DNA from 3 places in the Providencia sp. R33 genome. Region 2 is predicted to be linked to each of the others. Evidence: predicted binding sites of a transcription regulator. Region 2 holds the regulator's gene; each other region holds the start of a gene.
The links. Region 2 encodes ArgR, which controls arginine synthesis, uptake and breakdown. Its sites were predicted from a motif close to ANTGAATAAAAATACANT; they were not measured.

Region 1 (7,427 bases), 640 kb from region 2:
AGAGCGTGTGCTACGAAGCGCACTTGCGACAGGGATTTTAGGGCTAACAGCTAAAGATATTGATGAGATTAACCATGATGAAAAAGCATGGGAGGATCTCGTCGATGAATTCTCTCGCTATTCTACCGTCTGGCAAAAGAGAGGCGTATTGCCAATGTTAAGAATGATAATGTCACAGCGTCATATTGCTGAAACATTATTATCTGCAACCGATGGTGAAAGGCGGTTGATGGATGTTATGCATATCGGCGAGCTATTGCAGGAAATGTCACTTCAACTTGAAGGTGAGCACACACTAACTCGTTGGTTAGCACAACAAATCGCTCATCCTGACCATCAATCAGACGCGCAGCAGATGCGCTTGGAAAGCGATAAACACCTTGTTCAAATTAGTACAATCCATAAATCTAAAGGCCTTGAATATAAAATTGTATGGTTACCTTTTGCCAGCAATTTCTTACCGCAATCTAAAGGTTTATATCATGACCGAAATGACTATGGTACGAGGTTAGATTTAGAAGACAGTGATGAAACTGTTGCTTTAGCAGATGAAGAACGTTTAGCTGAAGATCTCCGTTTATTATATGTGGCATTAACTCGTGCGATTTACCATTGTAGTGTCGGTATTGCTCCGTTAATAAAGGGGAATAGAAAGAAGAGCGGTGAAACAGATTTGCATTTATCAGCACTCGGTTATGTTATCCAAAAAGGAGAGGCCGGTGATAATTTACTGCTAAATAGCATGTTAAATGAAATTAGTAACGAAATTATTGATGTCATTTCTATTGATCAGCTTGAATCTGAAAGATTAATTCTCGATAAAGAAACGCATGATGATTTAATGGCGAGGGAGCTAACACGCTACTTTGACGATCACTGGCGAGTAACCAGCTACTCAGGGCTGAGTTATGGGGCAAGCCATTCAGAAGATGAGCAAACAGTCTCTCCATTGCAGTTTGCAAGCTCATTGGCACCTAAAATGGATGTTGAGGCTAGCATTGATATCGAGCAACAAGAAGATGAAAGTGCTAACACTTTAACGCCTCATCAATTTCCAAAAGGTGCTTCCCCAGGAACTTTTTTGCATACATTGATGGAAGAGATTAGCTTTAGTGAGCCTGTTGCACTCGACTGGTTAACAGAAAAACTCGAAAGTTCAGGGTTTGATATTGAATGGGCTCCAATGTTGCAGGAATGGTTAAAGGCAATCGTAGAAGCGCCTCTTGCTGATGACGGGTTCTGTTTATCTGCATTACAGCCGCAAAATCAGCTAGATGAAATGCAGTTTTATCTACCCATTGACGCCATTATTAATGCAAAAAGCGTAGATAACATAACGCATAAATATGACCCATTATCTAAGCTGTGCCCGCCATTGAACTTTGAAAAAGTTCAGGGGATTTTAAAAGGATTTATCGATTTAACATTCTATTGGAATGGAAAATTTTATTTACTTGATTATAAATCGAATTACCTTGGTGAAGATGCTTCACACTATACGCAAGAAGCGATGGCTGAAGCCATGATCGACCATCGTTACGATTTGCAATATCAATTATATTCTTTGGCGCTACATCGCTATTTAAAACAGCGTTTACCTGGCTATGATTACGAAACACATTTCGGTGGTGTGTATTATCTCTTCTTAAGAGGGATTGACAACGTTAATTCACAAAATGGTATTTTCTTTTATCGGCCTGTAGAAGCGTTTATTCAAAGTTTCGACCAATTGTTTAGCAATACACTCGATAAGGAGGCATGCTAATGAAATCTCTTTTTAATCGAGGGATTGAAGAGCGCATTTTCACGCCTTTAGATGTGCAATTTGCTTACAGTATTGCTGATGAAAACAACCCTATTTTATTGGTAGTTGCAGCCCTTTTGAGTGCAGAAACCATGACAGGACATGTGTGTTTAGCATTATCTGACGTGACACTTGAAAACCTATTTTCAGGGCGACACCAAGAACTTGCAAATGATTTTTGGCAAAGCATGGGGTTGCCTGATGAAAATACATTGTATCAAGCGGTTCAAAATGCACATGCAGTCTCTTTAACATCAGAAAATAGTCTCTCCCCATTATTACTTTCGGGAGATTATTTATATTTCCAACGTATGTGGCAGTATGAGCAGTGTGTTGCGTATTTTTTCTCTAACACATCAGTAAAAAATAGCCAGAATCAACCAATTCAATCTGTGCTAGACAGCCTTTTTCCTATTTCAAACGAAGTTGATTGGCAAAAAATTGCAGCTGCAGTTGCTGTAACCAGTCGAGTTTCCATTATTTCAGGGGGGCCAGGTACGGGGAAAACAACGACCGTTGCTCGCATACTGGCTGCTCTAATTAAACTAGAAACACGAAATGACCATCAGTTAAAAATTGAGCTGGCGGCCCCAACAGGGAAAGCTGCGGCAAGGCTAACGGAGTCACTTGGTAATGCGATGAAAAGTATGCCATTGACAGAAAAAGAGCGCGAAATTTTACCAAACCAAGCAAAAACGTTGCATCGATTACTTGGGGCTCAACCTGAAAGCCAGCAATTTCGTTTTAATCGAAATAATTTGTTGTCGTTAGATATCTTAATTATTGATGAAGCGTCTATGGTTGATTTACCGATGATGGCAAAACTAATTGAGGCGCTACCTGAACAGGCAAAATTGATTTTTCTTGGCGATAAAGACCAACTTGCCTCGGTAGAGGCAGGGGCAGTGCTGGGGGATATTTGTCAGTTTGCCGATATTGGTTACAGTCCTGAAAGAGCGAAGCAATTAACGGAAATTACAGGTTATTCACTTGGTGAATATTCTTCAGCCGAAGGGCCTGCTATCCGTGATAGCCTGTGCTTATTACGTAAAAGTTATCGTTTTTCGGCACAGTCGGGTATTGGGCAACTCGCTTTCGCTGTTAATGAAGGTAATTCCACTCGAGCGCAAAAGCTGCTAAACAAAGAATTAGTGGATGTGCATAATTATGTACAAGAAACTGAAGATGATTATGTGAAAATTTTACTTGATGCATCAGCCTGTTATGAAGATTACTTACTGGCTGTAAAAGCAAATAAAACCCCTGAAGAAATATTATCTAAGTTTAATCAATATCGATTGTTAGCTGCTCTTAGAGAAGGGCCTTTTGGTGTTATTGGGCTAAATGATAAGCTAGAGAAACTACTTCATCGGCAGGGACTAATTAATCGACCTTATAATCATTTGAATAAACATTATGCGGGTCGGCCTATCATGATCAGTCGTAATGATAGCCCATTAGGGCTTTTTAATGGTGATATTGGTATTATTTTGCCAGACAACGAAGGTGCGCTTAGGGCTTATTTCCAATTTCCTGACGGGAGTACTCGAGGCGTCCAGCCAAATCGCCTTCCTTTACATGAAACGGCTTATGTGATGACGGTTCACAAATCTCAAGGTTCGGAATTTACTCATACCGCATTCGTTTTACCCCAATTATATTCACCTGTTATTACTCGAGAGTTGGTATACACCGCAATCACTCGAGCAAAAAAAGAACTTTCCCTTTATGGCAATCCGAAGGTATTGCGTCGAGCAATCGAAACGCCAACTAAGCGTCGTAGTGGGCTGACGAGACAGTTAGTGTAACCATGACAAGTGATAGTTTAGAAAATTAAATTACTTAACTTGTTAATAATAATGATTTAAAGGTAATGATATGGATAACCAGCAAGAGATGACCGCAGTAACCATTACGTTGAATGCGAGACTAGAACCTGTTAGGCGTGCAGACTTAGAAGATGCTTTTGATGAAGTCATGAAAAGTCTGGATAAAGATATTCATGTCACGGGTGGAGGCACACTACTAGCTGATAATGGTGAAGCACAAGAATGTGATATTGAACTGGCCATTGCCGATGCAAGTGATGAAAATATTAGCATGATCATCCAGCTATTTACTTCAATGCTAGCGCCAAAAGGGTCTCGTTTATTTATTCATGGTGAAGATGTTCGTATCGATTTTGGTGAGCACGAAGGTTTAGCTGTTTATTTTAATGGCACTGAACTTGCTGATGAAGTTTATGAAAATGGTGACATTAACGACGTTTTTGATGTATTAGATGAAGCCGTTGAAGATATCGGTAGTATTCATGGCGTGTGGGATGGCCCTACCGAAACAGCATTCTACTTTTATGGAAGCTCTTTTGCTGAAATGGAAGCGGCAATAAAGCCACATTTAGATGCCAATCCGCTTTGTGAAAAAGCAAGAATTGTACAAATTGCGTAATTAAGTCGATATTAACAATGAATAATATGCCCCCAAATTAGGTATCCATTCGTAATTTGAGGGCATACACTGCACTAACCAACACTTATTTTATTCAAACAGAGAACGCTACTTATCAGACTGGCTCTTTAGATCTAATATCAAAATTTTAGAGCGGCGCTGGTAGTTATATAAGGCCTGTTTTTTCAATGGCAGCATTTCAATTTCCGCAGGGGTAAAACCACGTTCTTGAAACCAGTGGATACTGCGTGTTGTTAACACGAATAATTTTTCTAAGCCAAATTGTTTTGCTTGTACTGCAACACGGTGAAGTAATTCTTCTCCGCGAGCAGAGCTGCGGTAATCAGGATGAACGGCGACACAAGCCATTTCCCCTAATTTTTCCTCAGGGTATGGATAAAGGGCGGCACAAGCTATCACTAAATTGTCCCGTTCAATAATCGTGAATTTATCGATTTCCATTTCGAGTTGTTCCCGTGAGCGGCGAACGAGTATTCCTTGCTGCTCCAATGGGCGAATTAACTCTAAAATGCCTCCAATATCATTGATATTCGCGCGGCGGATTTGTTCAGAACTTTCCATTACGATTTGGGTTCCGATACCGTCACGAGAGAATAATTCTTGAATAAGAGAGCCATTTTCTTGGTAACTTAACAGGTGGCTACGGCGTACTCCACGGCGACAAGCTTTCGCTGCACCTCGCAAGAAACGCACAGTTCCAGAGTAGTAATCCCCTTCAGATTCAAGTTCTTGGATTCGATTCTCTGCCTCATTAGGGAACAATTCAGATAAAATATTGCCATCTTTATCTGCGACACCTTGAGAGGAACAGAATCCGATCAGCTTCTCGGCCTTCATTTTCACGGCTAGCTGAGTCGCAATTTCTTCTGAAGTGAGATTAAAGCTTTCCCCTGTCACAGAAACGGCAACAGGGCCAATTAATACAATAGAACCATTATCTAATTGATTGTTAATGGCCTCTTCGTTTATACGACGGATTCTGCCACTGTGGCAGTAATCAACACCATCATCAACACCAAGTGGTTGTGCAATGACAAAATTACCACTGACCACATTAATATGAGCACCCTGCAATGGTGTGTTGCTTAAGCTCATTGACAAGCGAGCGGTAATATCGAGTTGTAACGCACCAGATGCCTGTTTAACATATTCAAGTGTATTTGAATCAGTCACACGGGTATGTTTGTGGTAAACCGCATCGTATTTGTGTTCAGCTAAAATATCTTCAATCTGCGGACGTGCGCCGTAGACCACAATAATTCGGATCCCTAAGCTATGCAATAATCCTATATCATTGACAATACTTGGGAAATTTTCGTGCGCAATCGCTTCACCACCAAGCATAATGATAAAATTTTTGCCGCGGTGGGCGTTTATATAAGGTACCGAATGGCGAAACTCATCAACCAACTCGGTGCTGCGCTCTTTCATAACAACCCTCTTAAGTGAATTTTTATTCGTTAATTATGTATTTTTATTCTTTTTGGCGAAAAATATCAAGTAAAAGATGGAATAAAAAAATAACAAATATATTTTTATGGGTTACATATCTTTAAATATAAATGTGTATTATTAATGACAGGGAGCACATGATTCGTTAGAGTGCTTATTTCTGGCCAAATAATTGGCTTATAGTCTAAAATCATTTTATTTTTCAGTTCTAGGTTCGGAATTATTGATGAGTCAGCAAGATCACAGCCCATCTAAGCGCCGTTTTATTCAAGGCGCCGCCGCAGTTATGTTACTGAGCGTCAGCCCATTCGGTTTTTCTGCGAATAGCAGCGTGATCGCTGTGCGTATTTGGCCCGCATCGAGTTATACCCGTGTAACGCTTGAATCAAGCGTTCCGCTAAAGTATCGCCAGTTTGTGCTAAATAACCCTGAGCGTATTGTTGTTGACCTTGAGGGCGTACAGTTAAATAACGTCCTTAAACAGATGGGAACTCAAATTCAAACGCGTGACCCTTACCTCAAACTGGTCAGGGTGGGGCAATTTGACCCTAAAACCGTACGCCTTGTTTTCGAAGTGAAAAATAAAGTGACTCCGCAATTCTTTACCATGTCGCCTGTTGGGGAATTTAAGCACCGCTTAGTCCTTGATTTCTATCCGGGTAAAGGTGTGGATACCAGTGATGATCCACTGTTAGCATTACTCGAGGACTACAATAAAGGTGACCTCGAAGAAAGTATGCCTGTACAAGCGAAAAAACCGGGTAAAGCAGGGACGGATCGCCCGATTATCATTATGATTGACCCTGGACATGGTGGGGAAGACCCTGGCGCAATAGGGAAATATAAAACGCGTGAAAAAGATGTTGTCTTGCAAATTGCACGGCGCTTGAAAGCGTTGATTGATAAAGATCCTAAAATGCGTGCATATATGACGCGTAATGAGGATGTATTTATCCCTCTTAAAGTTCGTGTCGCAAAAGCGCGTAAAATGCAGGCTGATTTATTTGTATCTATTCATGCGGATGCATTTACCAACCGTTCAGCACACGGTTCCTCTGTATTTGCATTATCGACTAAAGGGGCAACCAGCAACACGGCTCGTTATCTTGCTCAAACACAGAATGAGGCTGACTTAATTGGTGGTGTGAGTAAGAGCGGGGATGTGTATCTTGATCACACAATGCTAGATTTAGTCCAGACGGCGACGATTAATGATAGTTTGAAATTTGGTGATGAAGTGCTCAAACGTATGGGTAGAGTCAATCGATTACACAAAAATAAGGTTGATCAAGCAGGGTTCGCGGTACTCAAAGCGCCTGAAATTCCATCAATATTAGTTGAAACTGCGTTTATCAGTAACTTAGAAGAAGAGCGTAAACTGAAGACGGCTAAGTTCCAACAACAGATGGCAGAGTCTATCTTTGAAGGGGTAAAAGCTTACTTCCGTAATGGTGGTGAGTTAGCGATCCGCAATTAGTTATTGTGAATAATTAATAAAGAGGTGATAAGTAAAAGCGAGTCGCCTTTTTTTATATGTAAAAATCGAAATAGATGATTGATAATTTTGAGAGAGAGTGGGTGTGTCAGAGGAGAAAATTGGTTGCGGGGGCTGGATTTGAACCAACGACCTTCGGGTTATGAGCCCGACGAGCTACCAAGCTGCTCCACCCCGCGACTGAAGAAGTAAAAAAATTGGTTGCGG
Region 2 (7,427 bases):
GTGGGCGAATGGCGCTTAAACCAAGCCATGTCACTCAACTATGCTAATCAAACGCAAGAAGTGACGATTGGTAGTCATTGCTGGGTGAATCCAAACGCGCGTTTATGTGTGCCAAAACCCATTAAAGCAGGGAAAAGCGGCAGCGCAGATATTGTGTTAGAGCGTTTCGACTTAGCGATGATAAAACCGTTTATGCCAAAAGATACCCGTGTTAGCGGTGTATTTAGTGGTAAAGCGAACGCGAGCTGGAAAGCTGATGGTAGCATGCCGCAAGTGCAGGTCGATTTACGTGGTAATGATGTCAAAGCGACTCAGTTTGTTGAAGGAACGCGTTTACCTATCGCATTTGATACGCTAACACTCAGTGCTGCCTTGAAAAACGGCAAAGCAGACCTTAATTGGTTATTTGGCCTCGCCAATAACGGGCAGATGCGCGGAAACCTACAAGTTTCAGATATCGAAAAACGCCGTTTGTTATCAGGTAATGTTGAAATTAACGCCATTACTTTGGACTTAATCAAACCGTTACTAGGCCAAAAAGAAGTGGCTAACGGACGTTTAAATGCCAATTTACGCTTAGGTGGGTCTGCGAATAACCCACTATTAAATGGGAACTTATCGCTTTCCAATTTAGAAATTAAGTCTGCGATGATCCCATTTGATATTAAAAGTGGTCATTTAGGCGTTAATTTCAATGGCACAAGCTCGGTGATGAATGGGCAGATCAACACACCGGAAGGCTACCTGAACATTGATGGTGATGCGGATTGGCGTAATATCAATGCATGGCGGGCGAAAGTGATGGCGCGAGGGAATAACTTGCGTGTGTCCATGCCACCGATGATTAAAATCGATGTGCAGCCCGATATCGTGTTTGATGCTTCGCCATCGCTCTTAACGTTAAGTGGCTCTGTGACTATTCCATGGGCGAGAATTACGGTTCAAGAGTTACCTGAGTCAGCGGTTAGCGCATCGTCCGATGTGGTGATGTTAGACAGTAACTTGAAGCCGATTGAGGAAAAAGCGCCTTCGATTCCAATTCAAACCAATTTGGATATTAAAATTGGTAATGATGTGCAGTTAGATGCGTTTGGCCTAAAAGCGCGCTTAACAGGGTTACTGAAGGTGTTACAGAACAAACAAGGGCTAAGCTTGAATGGTCAAATTGACATTCCGGCAGGGCGTTTTCGTGCTTATGGCCAGGACTTGATTGTCCGTAAAGGGCAAATTCAGTTCTCAGGGCCTGCGGACCAACCGTTCTTAAATTTAGAAGCGATTCGTAACCCAGAGAACACGGCGGATGATGTCATTGCAGGTGTTAAGGTCACAGGGCTTGCAGACAAACCGAAAGTCGAGATATTCTCTGAGCCAGCCAAGACGCAACAAGAAGCGCTTTCTTATCTGTTAAGAGGGGAAGGCTTAGAAAGTGGTGACGCAAATGGCTCCCAAATGACATCGATGATTATCGGCCTAGGCGTGGCTCAAAGTGGGCAACTGGTGGGTAAAATCGGTGAAACATTCGGGGTTTCTGATCTGGCTCTCGATACGCAAGGTGTGGGAGACGGTTCCCAAGTTGTGGTGAGCGGTAAGATAACTAATGATTTACAAGTGAAGTATGGTGTTGGTATCTTTGACTCCCTGGCAACTTTGACCTTACGTTATCGATTAATGCCAAAATTGTATTTAGAAGCTGTGTCTGGTGTGAACCAGGCCTTGGATCTCCTTTACCAATTTGAGTTTTAGATTATGCGTGTAATTGTTTATGGCAGCTTAAGACAAAAGCAAGGAAATCATCACTGGATGACTTATGCTCAATTGTTAGGCGAGCACAAGCTAGAAGGCTATGAACTGTATGATCTTGGATTTTATCCCGCTGTGGTGAAAGGCGATGGCGCAATTGAGTGCGAAGTGTATCGCATTAATCCATCGATTTTAACCGAGCTAGATGAGCTAAAGAAAAACTCTCAGGATTATGTAAGAGAGTTAATCCCAACGCCATATGGCAACGCTTGGATTTATCTGTATAAGCATTCGGTTGATGGCCTGCGCCAAATTAAAAGCGGCGACTGGCTCAAACGTGATGAAGAAAAATAACCACACACTATTTTGTTGTGTGAACAATGTGCAGTACGCCGGCAATATTGCCGGCGTTTTTAATTTAAAGGCATAAAAAAAGCTCTGGGGTTAGCCAGAGCCTTCAATAATATTCCCTGAGAGGAAATTATTTTTTTGCAGCGCGTTCGAAAGAGGCAACGATTTCCGCTTTCGCAGCTTCTACGTCATCCCAACCGTCAACTTTAACCCACTTACCTTTTTCTAAGTCTTTGTAATGTTCAAAGAAGTGAGTGATTTGTGCTTTCAGTAGCTCAGGGATATCGTTCACATCTTTAATGTGATCGTATTCTTTGCTCAGTTTAGTGTGTGGAACCGCCACTAATTTTGCATCTTCACCTGATTCGTCGGTCATTTTCAGAACGCCAACTGGGCGGCAACGAATAACAGAACCTGGTTGTAATGGGTATGGTGTTGGGACTAACACGTCAACTGGGTCACCATCTAAAGACAGTGTGTTGTTGATGTAACCGTAGTTGCACGGATAGAACATCGCTGTTGACATGAAACGGTCTACAAACAGAGCGCCAGATTCTTTATCAACTTCGTATTTGATAGGATCTGCGTTAGCTGGAATTTCGATGATAACGTAGATATCTTCTGGCAGATCTTTACCTGCCGGTACATTGTTCAGGCCCATTTAAATGCATCCTTTGTGTGAATAATGAATTTACCCGCTGACTATTAACGTATTGATTAAATAGTGTTAGTTATCGACTTTCAAGTCACTAACTTTTTCGGGTAGATAGCGTGGGGGACATTATAGCCGCAAAAAGGGGCAAAACTCACTAGTTGGCGAAAAAAAGGAACAAAAAAGGCGGGATACCCCGCCTTTAGATAAGTGAAGCGTATTATTCAGCGTCTGGAAATTCACGCATGAATGATTCAGCTTTCTCCACCATGGACTCAGTTCCGACGAAGAACGGAGCACGTTGGTGTAATTCACTTGGGATGATATCTAAAATACGGTTCGCACCATCGCTTGCTTTACCACCAGCTTGTTCAGCTAAGAATGCAATTGGGTTGCACTCATACAGTAGACGCAGTTTTCCATTTGGGTGACTTGCTGTGCTTGGGTAGATGTAGATACCCCCTTTGAGCAAGTTACGGTGGAAGTCTGCCACTAAAGAGCCAATATAGCGTGTGGTATAAGGGCGGTTAGTTGCTTTATCTTCTTCTTGGCAGTATTTAATGTACTTTTTAACACCCATAGGGAACTTGATGTAGTTACCTTCGTTAATGGAGTACATTTTGCCTTCCGATGGGAACATGACTTTCTCATGAGATAAGCAGAACACGCCTAAAGATGGGTCGTAAGTAAACGCATGTACGCCAACACCTGTGGTATAAACCAACATGGTTGATGAACCGTAAACAACGTAACCCGCAGCAACTTGGCGGTTACCTGGTTGCAGGAAGTCTGCTTCAGTCACAGGTTGGCCAATTGGCGTAATACGGTGGTAAATTGAGAAAATTGTCCCGACGGAAACGTTTACATCGATATTCGAAGAACCATCAAGTGGGTCCATTAATACGACATATTTTGCGTTTTCTGCACGGTCTCCTTCGAAAATGACAATTTCGTCTTCTTCTTCAGAGGCGATACCGGCGACTTCTCCGCGTGCTTTTAGGGCCGCTTTCAGTTTTTCGTTTGCATACAGGTCAAGCTTCATCTGGACTTCACCTTGAATATTCGACACACCATTAGTGCCAAGAATATCGACGAGTCCAGCTTTGTTAATATCACGATGGATAATTTTAGCGCCCAGTTTAATCGCTGACAGTAATGACGTCAGCTCACCTGTTGCATGAGGAAAATCTTGTTGCTTTTCGACGATGAATTCGCCTAATGTTTTCATGACGAAGGTCCTGAATAAAATTGACAAAGGTTTTGCGGGGCGATTATACCCCGCGCGGGGGAGAGTTTAACTAAATAAAAAAAAGATTAATAGGTTAATGCATTTATAAACCTGCTATTGATGGGTAGAATAGTGACAAACCTCATGCTAATTGGATGAAAAAGAATGCACATACATATTTTAGGTATATGCGGTACCTTTATGGGAAGCTTAGCGATATTGGCACGATCTTTAGGCCATAAAGTGACGGGCTCGGATGCGAATGTTTACCCACCGATGAGTACATTGCTTGAAAATCAAGGTATTGAACTTATTCAAGGTTATGATCCGGCGCAGCTCGAACCGATTCCGGATATGGTGGTGATTGGCAATGCCATGACACGCGGGAACCCCTGTGTTGAAGCCGTATTAGAACGAGGTTTACCTTATACTTCAGGCCCTCAGTGGTTACATGACCACGTATTGCCTGAGCGTTGGGTACTGGCTGTGGCAGGAACGCACGGTAAAACCACAACCGCAGGAATGCTTGCGTGGATTTTAGAAGATTGTGGCTACAAACCAGGCTTCTTGATTGGTGGTGTACCGGGTAATTTTGATGTGTCCGCCAAACTGGGTGAAAGCCCATTCTTTGTCATTGAAGCCGATGAATATGATTGTGCTTTCTTTGATAAACGCTCGAAATTTGTGCATTACAGCCCGAAAACGTTGGTCTTAAACAACCTTGAATTCGACCATGCAGATATTTTCGAAAACCTCGAAGCAATCCAAAAACAATTTCATCATCTTGTGCGTATCGTGCCTGCGAGTGGCAAAATCTTCACTCCAGACAATGACAATCATTTAAAACAAGTGATTGGCATGGGCTGTTGGAGTGAGCAAGAGCTGGTGGGTGGAGAACATGGCGAATGGCAAGCGGTGAAGCTAAACCACGATGGCAGCCAATTTGAAGTGTATTACCAACAAGAAAAGGTGGGCGAAGTTTCTTGGCAGCAAGTGGGTAACCACAATATCCAAAATGGTTTGATGGCAATTGCAGCTGCTCACCATGTTGGTGTGCCAGCGAAAGAAGCTTGTATTGCATTAGATAAATTTATTAATGCGCGTCGTCGTCTGGAACTGCGTGGTGTGGAAAATGGCGTGAGTGTGTATGATGATTTTGCTCACCACCCAACGGCAATTTTGGCAACACTCGAAGCACTACGCAGCAAAGTGGGCGGGACTTCTCGCATTATTGCTGTATTAGAGCCTCGTTCCAATACCATGAAACTGGGGGTGAATAAAAATGATATCGCGCCAGCTTTAGGCCGTGCAGATGAAGTCTTTTTATTCCAACCAGCCAATATTCCGTGGATGGTGACTGATATCGCTGAAAAATGCGTACAGCCTGCTCGCTGGAGTGCGGATATTGAGGCCCTGACCAATATGGTGATTGAGACAGCGCAACCTGGTGACCATATTCTTGTGATGAGCAACGGTGGCTTTGAAGGCATCCATGGGAAACTGTTGGCAGGGTTAAAAGCCAAAGCAGAAATTGAAGTGGATGATTAATTAAGCCTACTGGTAATGGGTTAGATAGACCCCAGCGTTCATTAAGACTGCTGGGGTTTTTTTATGCCTGATGTCTCAAATGGGCATTGGTCTATCACCCAGCTCAATGTTATTGGGCTATTCATTTCTTTTTTTAAGCTGCCCATATAGCAATCGAGGGAATCGGTAAAAAGATGGAATAAGCAACCGACCGCCACCGCTTTCAGTTTCCACGATGGCATAAACAGTAGGACAACGTAGGCGATTGCAGCCCAAAGGGAATGAAGAGGGTGGAAGCCAATACCACAACGCTCAGGGTCGAAAATAGGGTTTGCCAAGAGGTGGTCTAAATCGATAGCCATCGTCGCAATCATAATCAATGCGGCTAGTTTCCAATTTTTTCGCCAAAATAGATAAGCGAACAAAATGGGCATCAAAAAGTGAAAGCCGTAATGCACAATATTGCGAAAAATGTCGAATAGCACGGTAGAGCCCCTAATCTTTTGCTTAAATAAAAAGAGGGAAAGTCGATGCTTTTCCCTCTTAGTGTTACATCAAGCGATTGATGTAAATTAGAGCTCTTGTTCGAATAACGCTAAAATTGCTTCGTATAGCTCTTTTGTCGTGAAGTTATTTGCAGGTGTAGAGAAAATCGTATCATCCCCTGCAATGCTTCCTAAAATACCTTCTGCTTTACCTAATGAATCCAGTAAGCGAGCAATTAATTGGGCTGCGCCTGGGCTGGTTCTAATCACTACAACTGATGGGTTGTAATCGATATCCAAAACGAGGTTTTTCAATGGGCTGGTTGCAGTTGGTACACCAGGCTCAGTTGGTAGGCAATACACCATTTCCATTTTCGCATTACGAGTGCGAACTGCCCCAAATTTGGTGAGCATTCTGGAAATTTTAGATTGATTAATGTTTTCGTAGCCTTCTTCCTGCAAAGCCGTGACAATTTCAGCCTGAGAGCTAAATTTTTCTTCTTTGAGTAGGGCTTTAAAAGCCTTAACTAAGTCTTCTTGTTTAGACGGAGTGCGCATAATTAACCCATTCATCGGCATTAAACTAAGTTGTATTATCCGTAAAAGTGCATTTTTATGCAACAAAATTGCGTTATGATGATTTAATAATCAATGATAACGGAACCTTTAAGGTTTTATGTTATTCCGTTTTCAGCGTGAATGGTTAATTTATCTTAAATAGTTAGTATTAAACATTAGCATAATAGATCAATGAATTTAGCTTATAAAAGTTGTAAGTTTATTGTTAACAAAATGGTTTTTGCTTGAATAATGAACAGTAAAAACAACTTATTGTGCGAAAAGCAATAGTGAGAAAAACTATTTGTTAAAAAAGTGCCCGTTATCTCATTAACAGATAAGGAATTTGTTTAGAATGGTGGCAATTAGTCAACAAATTCTCTAGCGTTAAACTCTCTCTCTATCTGTTAAGAAATTGTTTTTTATACGTAATGTATTGAGTGTATAAACAAATAAAGTGATATCTTTTTAAAGTACAAATTAAGGAGTTTCAGAATGAAAGTTGCAGTCCTAGGTGCAGCAGGTGGTATCGGTCAGGCTCTCGCCCTTCTTCTCAAAAACCAGCTTCCAGCCGGTTCAGAACTCTCCCTCTACGACATCGCACCGGTTACTCCAGGTGTTGCTGCTGACTTAAGTCACATCCCAACGGATGTTAAAGTGACTGGTTTTGCAGGTGAAGATGCGAAACCTGCTCTTAAAGGTGCAGATATTGTTCTTATCTCTGCGGGTGTTGCGCGTAAACCAGGCATGGATCGTTCAGACCTGTTTAACATCAACGCTGGCATCGTTCGTAACCTGGTTCAACAAATTGCAGAAACTTGCCCGAAAGCATTAATCGGTATCATCACTAACCCAGTGAACACCACCGTTGCAATCGCTGCTGAAG
Region 3 (7,427 bases), 170 kb from region 2:
GAACGGCTTTTACTGGCTCATATTGGCAGGTAAATGTGACTCCTAGAGTTGGCACAACCCCAATGGTATTTTCATCAACCCGTTTTAAGACCTCTTCAGGGCTCATAATGAGACGATCGCCTTCCAGTGGTATCTCTCGGAGCTCCACATCGAAGTAGCGAGCAAATTTATGCCAACATACTTGAACGGGTCCACAAATCATATTGGGTTTATCGGTTGGTTTACCTTGCGCAGCACGCTTCTTACGCCATTGCCATTTTAGTGCCAAGCCACCCAACATTGCGGCCTCTGAAGAACCAATCGTTGAGCACCCAAGGGTATTTTCTGCATCAGGTGAATGCCAAAGGTCGGCCAACATGCGTACACAACGGTTTTCTATTTCGGCTGTTTGAGGGTATTCGTCTTTATCTATCATGTTTTTATCAATAGATAAGTCCATGAGATCTCGAATCTCATCATCCACCCATGTTTGACAAAACGTGGCGAGGTTTTGACGCGAATTACCGTCTAACATTAATTCATCACGCACTGCGCTAAATACATTACGCGGGTCTTGTTCTTTTAATGGAAATTTATTCTTCGGTAAAGATTTGGATAATTCGAGTGATGCATAAATATCATCTATCCCACTATGTTTTGAATTTGAAACGTTATTACTCATATCTAAAACCCCTCAATAACTATGTGGTGATTATTTCATGTTGATTTTTGAGCTCAATATTAAATATACGCCAATTTTTGGTTATACCCAAAGATATAAATTTAAAAAAATAAAATAAATTTGAATTCTCACTTGAAGGGTAATTGGGTGGCGATTGTTTAATATAAGTTTTTAATTAATGTGAAGATTATTAAATATCATTTTCTTTACTTCGTTAATAGGCATTTTGTGAAATTTAATGCTGTTATGTTTAATGAATTAAGCTTTGTTATCCATTTATTTACCTATTTTGTGATTTTTGTTTTATTTTTGTTGGTGCTGTGGATCTGGGAAATTATCCGCTATAGTTTATGTGTATATAAAATTTCATTCATGTTAAATGTTGTGATGATATTTATAGGCTGTGTCTAATCTGATAATGATTGTTTATAACACAATGTTATTATAACTATCAAAAATAGATTGTTTATTAAGGAGGGGTGAGTGTTAACAAGTGATGCCCATTATCATGCTTTTGCTTGTACTTCATTGGCAATCACTGATCAAAACAAAAATGTTTATCATGGAAGGACATTAGAATTTTCATCAGATGAGCCTGAATCAATTTTGACTTATTACCCCAAATCACATGTCTTTCAGAGAAAAGCACCGGATGGTTCGTTGGGTTTAAAATACCGAGTTAAGTATCCTTTTTTGGCGATCACTGCACCGGTGAGTATTATTGGTGCAAGGGATGCGCTTGAAGGCGTAAACTCAGCGGGACTCGCATTTAGCTTAAATATGATAACCGATTCAGAGCTTGCGCCTTTAAGCCCTAAAAAATACGCTAAAGCGGTACCAATAGCATCGATTGGGGAGTGGGCTTTGTCACAATATGCAACGGTGGCAGAGTTAAAAAAAGCAATCCCTAAAACTGCATTTTGGTCGCAAAAGCTCTTATTACTACGCAATATGCCAAGCCCTTTTCATTATGCTTTTTATGATAAAACAGGGGCATGTATTGTGGTTGAGGTCTCGGGTGGTGTTTTACATGTCTATGATAACCCAACGCGTTGCATGACTAACGGTCCTGAGTTTCCTTGGCATTTAACGAATCTCAATAATTATACTCAATTGTCGAATGTTGATGTGTCATCCAGCACATTGGGTAATATGAAGGTATCGCAGCCTGATAGCGGTATTGCACTTGCCGCGGTACCCAATGCGGACACCTCAGTAGGTCGGTTTGTACGGGCGGTCTATTATTCGACGTATTATCATAAAGTCTCCGACCCTAATGTACAGATGGTTGAGTTAGGGCATGTTATGAACAAGTTTGATCGCCCTAAAAATGCATCAGTGGATCCGTTATTGGGGGAGGATGACATCTTCAAACTGTATTTAACGGAGTTCTCTGTCTGGACGGTACTGACCGATCTTCAAAGGGGAATATTGTTATTTCGGGGTTATAACAACCTTAACTATCAAAAGTTCACATTAGAGCAGTTTGTCAATGAAAAAGAGCCTGTATTCATTCAGGTAAATATCCCAGACTCAGCTCTGGTTTAACGCTTTCATTATTTAAAGGTAATTCGGTGATAAAACAGCAGTTATATGTTTTATCACCGTTAATTGATTAAGGCCTAACCCCTAAAGTATGGCAGATGGCATAGGTGAGTTCAGAACGGTTCAGTGTGTAAAAATGGAAATCTTTCACACCTTCGCGGCTAAGGATCTTCACCATGTCCATGGCGATGGATGCCCCAACAAGGTTACGGCTTTCTGGGTCATCATCTAACCCTTCATACATTTTACTCATCCACGCAGGGATGCGCACATTGGTCATTTTGGCGAAGCGCTCTAATTGGCGAAAGTTGGAAACAGGCAAGATCCCTGGCACAATTTCCACATCGATACCCGTGGCCACACAACGGTCACGAAAGCGCAAATAGCTTTCGACATCAAAGAAAAATTGGGTAATCGCACGGTTAGCACCTGCTTCAATTTTCTTTCTCAGGTTAATTAAGTCAGCCTGCGCGCTTTTGGCTTCAGGGTGAACTTCAGGGTAAGCCGCCACGGAAATATCAAAATCGGCTTCACCTTTTAATAACTCAACCAAATCTGTCGCATACATATCGGGCTTATGGCTGCTATCGGGGAAATCACCCCGTAAGGCAACAATATGGCGAATACCATTATTCCAATAATCACGAGCGATAGATTTTAATTCATCTTTGCTGGCATCAATACAGGTTAAGTGTGGTGCAGCCACTAAGCCCGTTTTGTCTTTGATATCTTTAATAATGCTATGGGTTCTGTCCCGTTCGCCTGAGTTTGCACCATAGGTGACAGAGACAAATTTCGGTTTCAGGTTTTTGAGTCGATCGATGGATTTCCAAAGCGTCTGCTCCATCTCTTCACTGCGAGGTGGGAAAAATTCAAATGAAACATTAATTTGGCCATCTAATTCAGCTAAATTTTGATTTAGCGCTTCGCGCTGATTTGCGTGAAAAAAACTCATACCCTGTAACCTCGCAATTTTGCAGACTAACTATTATCTTTGTAAATTATTATATCCATGTATGCATCTATACGTTTAGACGTCTAAATAGAAATTACCAGATCGGTATCAATAGTCAATACTTAAATTAAATTATCGCGCTGATGTTTTTTCAGTCAGAACAAGAAAAAAATTCATGATAAAAAAACGCGACCCTTTTCAGCGTCGCGTTTATATGAGTGGTTAGTTAGATTTATTCCGTGAAACAGAAGTGCTCAATCATTTGGCTAATTAGCTGGCGAGTAGGCTCAATAAAACGCATATCAATATATTCATCGGGTTGATGAGCTTGTTCAATAGAACCGGGCCCGAGTACTAAGGTTGGGCAGAGCTCTTGAATAAACGGCGCTTCGGTACAGTAGTTCACAGTATCGGCTTTTTGCCCCAGCAACTGTTCAATTACTGCCACCATTTTGTGGTCTGTCGGGCATTCATAACCTGGGATCGGTGGGTGCATTGACTCAATTGCCAAGCGACCCGGCCATTTTGCGCGAACAGGTTCGAGAGCATCATTCAATAGCTCATCCAAATCTTGCAACGTCAGCCCCGGTAATGGGCGAATATCCATATGTAATTCACAGCAACCACAAATACGGTTTGCTGCATCACCGCCATGAATATGACCAAAGTTCATTGTGGGATAAGGGATCACGAAAGCCGGGTTATTAAAACGTTCCTTCAATGTGTTACGCAATGTCATCAAATGAGAGATTGACTCATGCATCAGCTCAATAGCATTCACACCACGTTCAGGGTCACTTGAATGCCCTGATTGCCCTGTAATACGAATTGCATTGGAAAGATGGCCTTTGTGCGCACGTATCGGTTGTAATGAAGTTGGTTCACCGATAATGGCAAAATCAGGGCGCAGGGCGGTATTTGCCGCAAAGTAGCGTGCGCCTGCCATCGAGGTTTCTTCATCAGCGGTAGCAAGGATATGCAGTGGGTGCTTGAGCTTAGTAAGGTCCATATCGCGCAGTGCATCGACAATGAAAGCAAAGAAGCCTTTCATGTCAGCAGTGCCGAGGCCATAAAGCTTACCATCGTGTTCTGTCAGCTCGAAAGGGTTCTTGCTCCAGCGGCCATCATCAAAAGGCACAGTATCGGTATGGCCACACAACATCAGGCCGCCATTACCCTCGCCAATGGAAGCCAGCAGGTTATATTTATCACGTGTTTCCGGTACCGGTTGAATATTGACCGAAAACCCCAGCGTCTCTAACCACCCACCAAGGAGTTCCACAAGGGCTTTATTGCTCTGATCCAAATGGGAATCAGTCGCACTAATCGATGGAGTGGCAATTAATTGACGATAAATCTCAATAAATGCAGGTAATTTAATATTCACTGTTGACAGCCTTAATCCATAATAGTATCAATATTCATGCACTTTATTTGAATAAAAATACACATTAAACTGTTTGGGTCACGAGTACAAGGTAGAAAGCATATGTTGAACACACTCATTATCGGGGCCAGTGGCTATACTGGAGCAGAATTAGCCGCTTATTTGCAACGTCACCCTGAAATTAATCTTCAAGGGTTGATGGTATCGAAGCAAAGTGCCGATGCAAATAAACGTTTTTCTGATTTATATCCCCAGTATAAAGGCATCATTGACCTTCCTGTCCAGCCATTAATCGATGTGGCAGAGGCAGCAAAAGGCATTGATGTTGTTTTCCTCGCCACTGCACATGAAGTGAGCCACGACATCGCCCCGCAATTCCTTGCGGCGGGTTGTGTGGTGTTCGATTTATCCGGCGCTTACCGCGTTCAAGATCCTGCGTTCTACACGCAATACTATGGCTTTGAACATACAAATACCGAATGGTTAATGCAAGCAGTTTACGGTTTAGCGGAGTGGCAAGCGGATAAAATTCGTCAAGCTCAGTTAATCGCGGTACCAGGCTGTTACCCAACAGTTTCACAACTCGCGTTAAAACCGTTAATTGAAGCCAAGTTATTGGATAACAGCATGTGGCCTGTTATCAATGCAACCAGTGGCGTGTCAGGTGCTGGGCGCAAGGCTTCAATGACAAACAGCTTCTGTGAAGTGAGCTTACAGCCGTATGGTATTTTCACCCATCGCCATCAGCCTGAAATCTCAACACATTTGGGGCAAGAAGTGATTTTCACGCCGCATCTGGGCAACTTTTCAAGAGGGATCCTAGCGACTATCACATGCAAGGTGAAAGCGGGTGTCACAGCAGAGAAAATTGGCGAAACGTTTAAAGAGGCGTATCAAAACAAACCGTTGGTACGCTTATATGATAAAGGCGTTCCTGCACTGAAATCCGTCGTCGGCACGCCATTTTGTGATATCGGTTATGTATTGAAAGGGGAGCACCTGATTTTAGTCGGTACAGAAGATAACCTACTAAAAGGTGCCGCGGCACAAGCGGTACAGTGCATGAATATTCGTTTTGGTTTCAATGAAACCCAGTCATTACTTTAATAAGGACAAACCATGCAACCCTTAGTGATTAAATTGGGCGGTGTGTTACTGGATAGCACTGAAGCATTAGAAAAACTGTTTACCGCTATTCAAACCTATCGCCAAGTGCATCAACGTGAGTTAGTGATTGTCCATGGTGGTGGCTGCCTAGTTGATGAATTAATGCAGAAATTGCAGCTTCCTGTTGTGAAGAAGCAGGGGCTTCGAGTTACACCGGCGGATCAAATCGACATTATTACGGGGGCTTTAGCGGGTACGGCAAACAAAACCTTACTGGCTTGGAGCATCAAACACCAATTACCCGCAGTGGGGTTATCACTCGGTGATGGGCAAAGTGCGGTTGTCACACAATTAAATGACGAGCTGGGTCATGTCGGGAATGCAAAACCAGGTGATGCCAAACTCTTGAAATTGCTGCTCGGCGCGGGGTATTTGCCAATCATCAGTTCTATTGGTATCACCGTACAAGGTGAGCTGATGAATGTGAACGCAGACCAAGCCGCTACGGCTGTGGCTCAAGCACTCAATGCCGATCTGGTTTTATTGTCGGATGTGAGTGGCATCTTAGATGGTAAAGGTCAAAAAATTGATGAGATGACCACGCAAAAAGCGCAAAAACTCATCGACCAAGGAATTATTACAGATGGAATGATTGTGAAGGTGAATGCTGCGTTAGACGCTGCCAACGCACTGCAACGCTCCGTCGATATTGCAAGTTGGCGTCACGCTGAACAACTTCCTGAGCTGTTTAATGGAACAGCAATCGGAACTCGGATCTTGGCATCGTAATTGAGCCATACACATAATAAATTAATTGAGCGGATAGGTACGTTATGAAAAAGGGTATTAAAAAGATTGTATTAGCATACTCAGGCGGTTTGGATACATCGGCAATTATTCCATGGTTGAAAGAAAACTATGACGGTTGTGAAGTGGTCGCATTCGTTGCCGATGTGGGACAAGACAGAGAAGATTTAGTCGGTGTTGAGAAAAAAGCACTGCAATCTGGCGCATCAGAGTGCTATATCGTTGATTTACGTGAAGAGTTTATCAAAGAATACATCTATCCAGTATTAAAAACGGGTGCATTATATGAAGGTAGCTATTTATTAGGTACATCAATGGCTCGCCCAATTATTGCTAAAGCACAAGTTGAAATCGCATTAAAAGTGGGTGCGGATGCCGTTGCTCACGGCGCAACAGGTAAAGGAAACGACCAAGTGCGTTTCGAAAGCACCTATACGGCGTTGGCGCCACACCTAGAAGTGGTTGCACCGTGGCGTGAGTGGGATTTACGTTCCCGTGAAGCGCTGCTCGATTATTTGAAAGAGCGTAATATCCCGACAACCGCTAGCCTTGAAAAAATTTACAGCCGTGATGAAAATGCATGGCACATCTCCACTGAAGGTGGTGTGTTAGAAAGCACATGGAATGCAGCCAACCAAGACTGCTGGGTATGGACCGTTGATCCGCAAGATGCTCCTGATGAAGCAGAGTTTGTGACTGTCGGTGTGAAACAAGGCGAAGTGGTCTCTGTTAACGGTAAAACATTGTCTCCATTGGGTTGCTTAGAAACACTGAACACATTAGGTGCGAAACACGGGGTAGGCCGTATCGATATCGTTGAAAACCGTTTAGTGGGCATGAAATCTCGTGGTTGCTATGAAACCCCAGGAGGCACCATCATGATGGCTGCGCTGCGTGGGATTGAGCAATTAGTGTTAGACCGTGACAGCTACAAATGGCGTGAGCAGCTAGGCTTAGAAATGTCC

Region 1: the regulator ArgR is predicted to act here: its motif matches at 5,718-5,735, upstream of argA (amino-acid N-acetyltransferase).
Region 3: the regulator ArgR is predicted to act here: its motif matches at 4,595-4,612, upstream of argC (N-acetyl-gamma-glutamyl-phosphate reductase).

The regions. Positions count from the first base shown of each region.
Region 1 is NZ_CP072453.1:2,712,362-2,719,788, reverse strand. Features, by position in the region: gene recB (exodeoxyribonuclease V subunit beta) at 1-1,765, shown strand, start outside; gene recD (exodeoxyribonuclease V subunit alpha) at 1,765-3,612, shown strand; gene J6836_RS12790 (hypothetical protein) at 3,683-4,252, shown strand; gene argA (amino-acid N-acetyltransferase) at 4,361-5,704, opposite strand; gene amiC (N-acetylmuramoyl-L-alanine amidase AmiC) at 5,952-7,202, shown strand; tRNA gene J6836_RS12775 (tRNA-Met) at 7,323-7,399, opposite strand; tRNA gene J6836_RS12770 (tRNA-Met) at 7,419-7,427, opposite strand, start outside.
Region 2 is NZ_CP072453.1:3,349,529-3,356,955, reverse strand. Features, by position in the region: gene tamB (autotransporter assembly complex protein TamB) at 1-1,743, shown strand, start outside; gene J6836_RS15690 (gamma-glutamylcyclotransferase family protein) at 1,747-2,094, shown strand; gene ppa (inorganic diphosphatase) at 2,222-2,752, opposite strand; gene fbp (class 1 fructose-bisphosphatase) at 2,964-3,971, opposite strand; gene mpl (UDP-N-acetylmuramate:L-alanyl-gamma-D-glutamyl-meso-diaminopimelate ligase) at 4,137-5,519, shown strand; gene J6836_RS15670 (DUF6122 family protein) at 5,561-5,983, opposite strand; gene argR (transcriptional regulator ArgR) at 6,071-6,541, opposite strand; gene mdh (malate dehydrogenase) at 7,037-7,427, shown strand, end outside.
Region 3 is NZ_CP072453.1:3,521,175-3,528,601, reverse strand. Features, by position in the region: gene J6836_RS16615 (glutamate decarboxylase) at 1-661, opposite strand, end outside; gene J6836_RS16610 (linear amide C-N hydrolase) at 1,145-2,209, shown strand; gene metF (methylenetetrahydrofolate reductase) at 2,277-3,161, opposite strand; gene argE (acetylornithine deacetylase) at 3,394-4,548, opposite strand; gene argC (N-acetyl-gamma-glutamyl-phosphate reductase) at 4,651-5,655, shown strand; gene argB (acetylglutamate kinase) at 5,668-6,444, shown strand; gene J6836_RS16585 (argininosuccinate synthase) at 6,489-7,427, shown strand, end outside.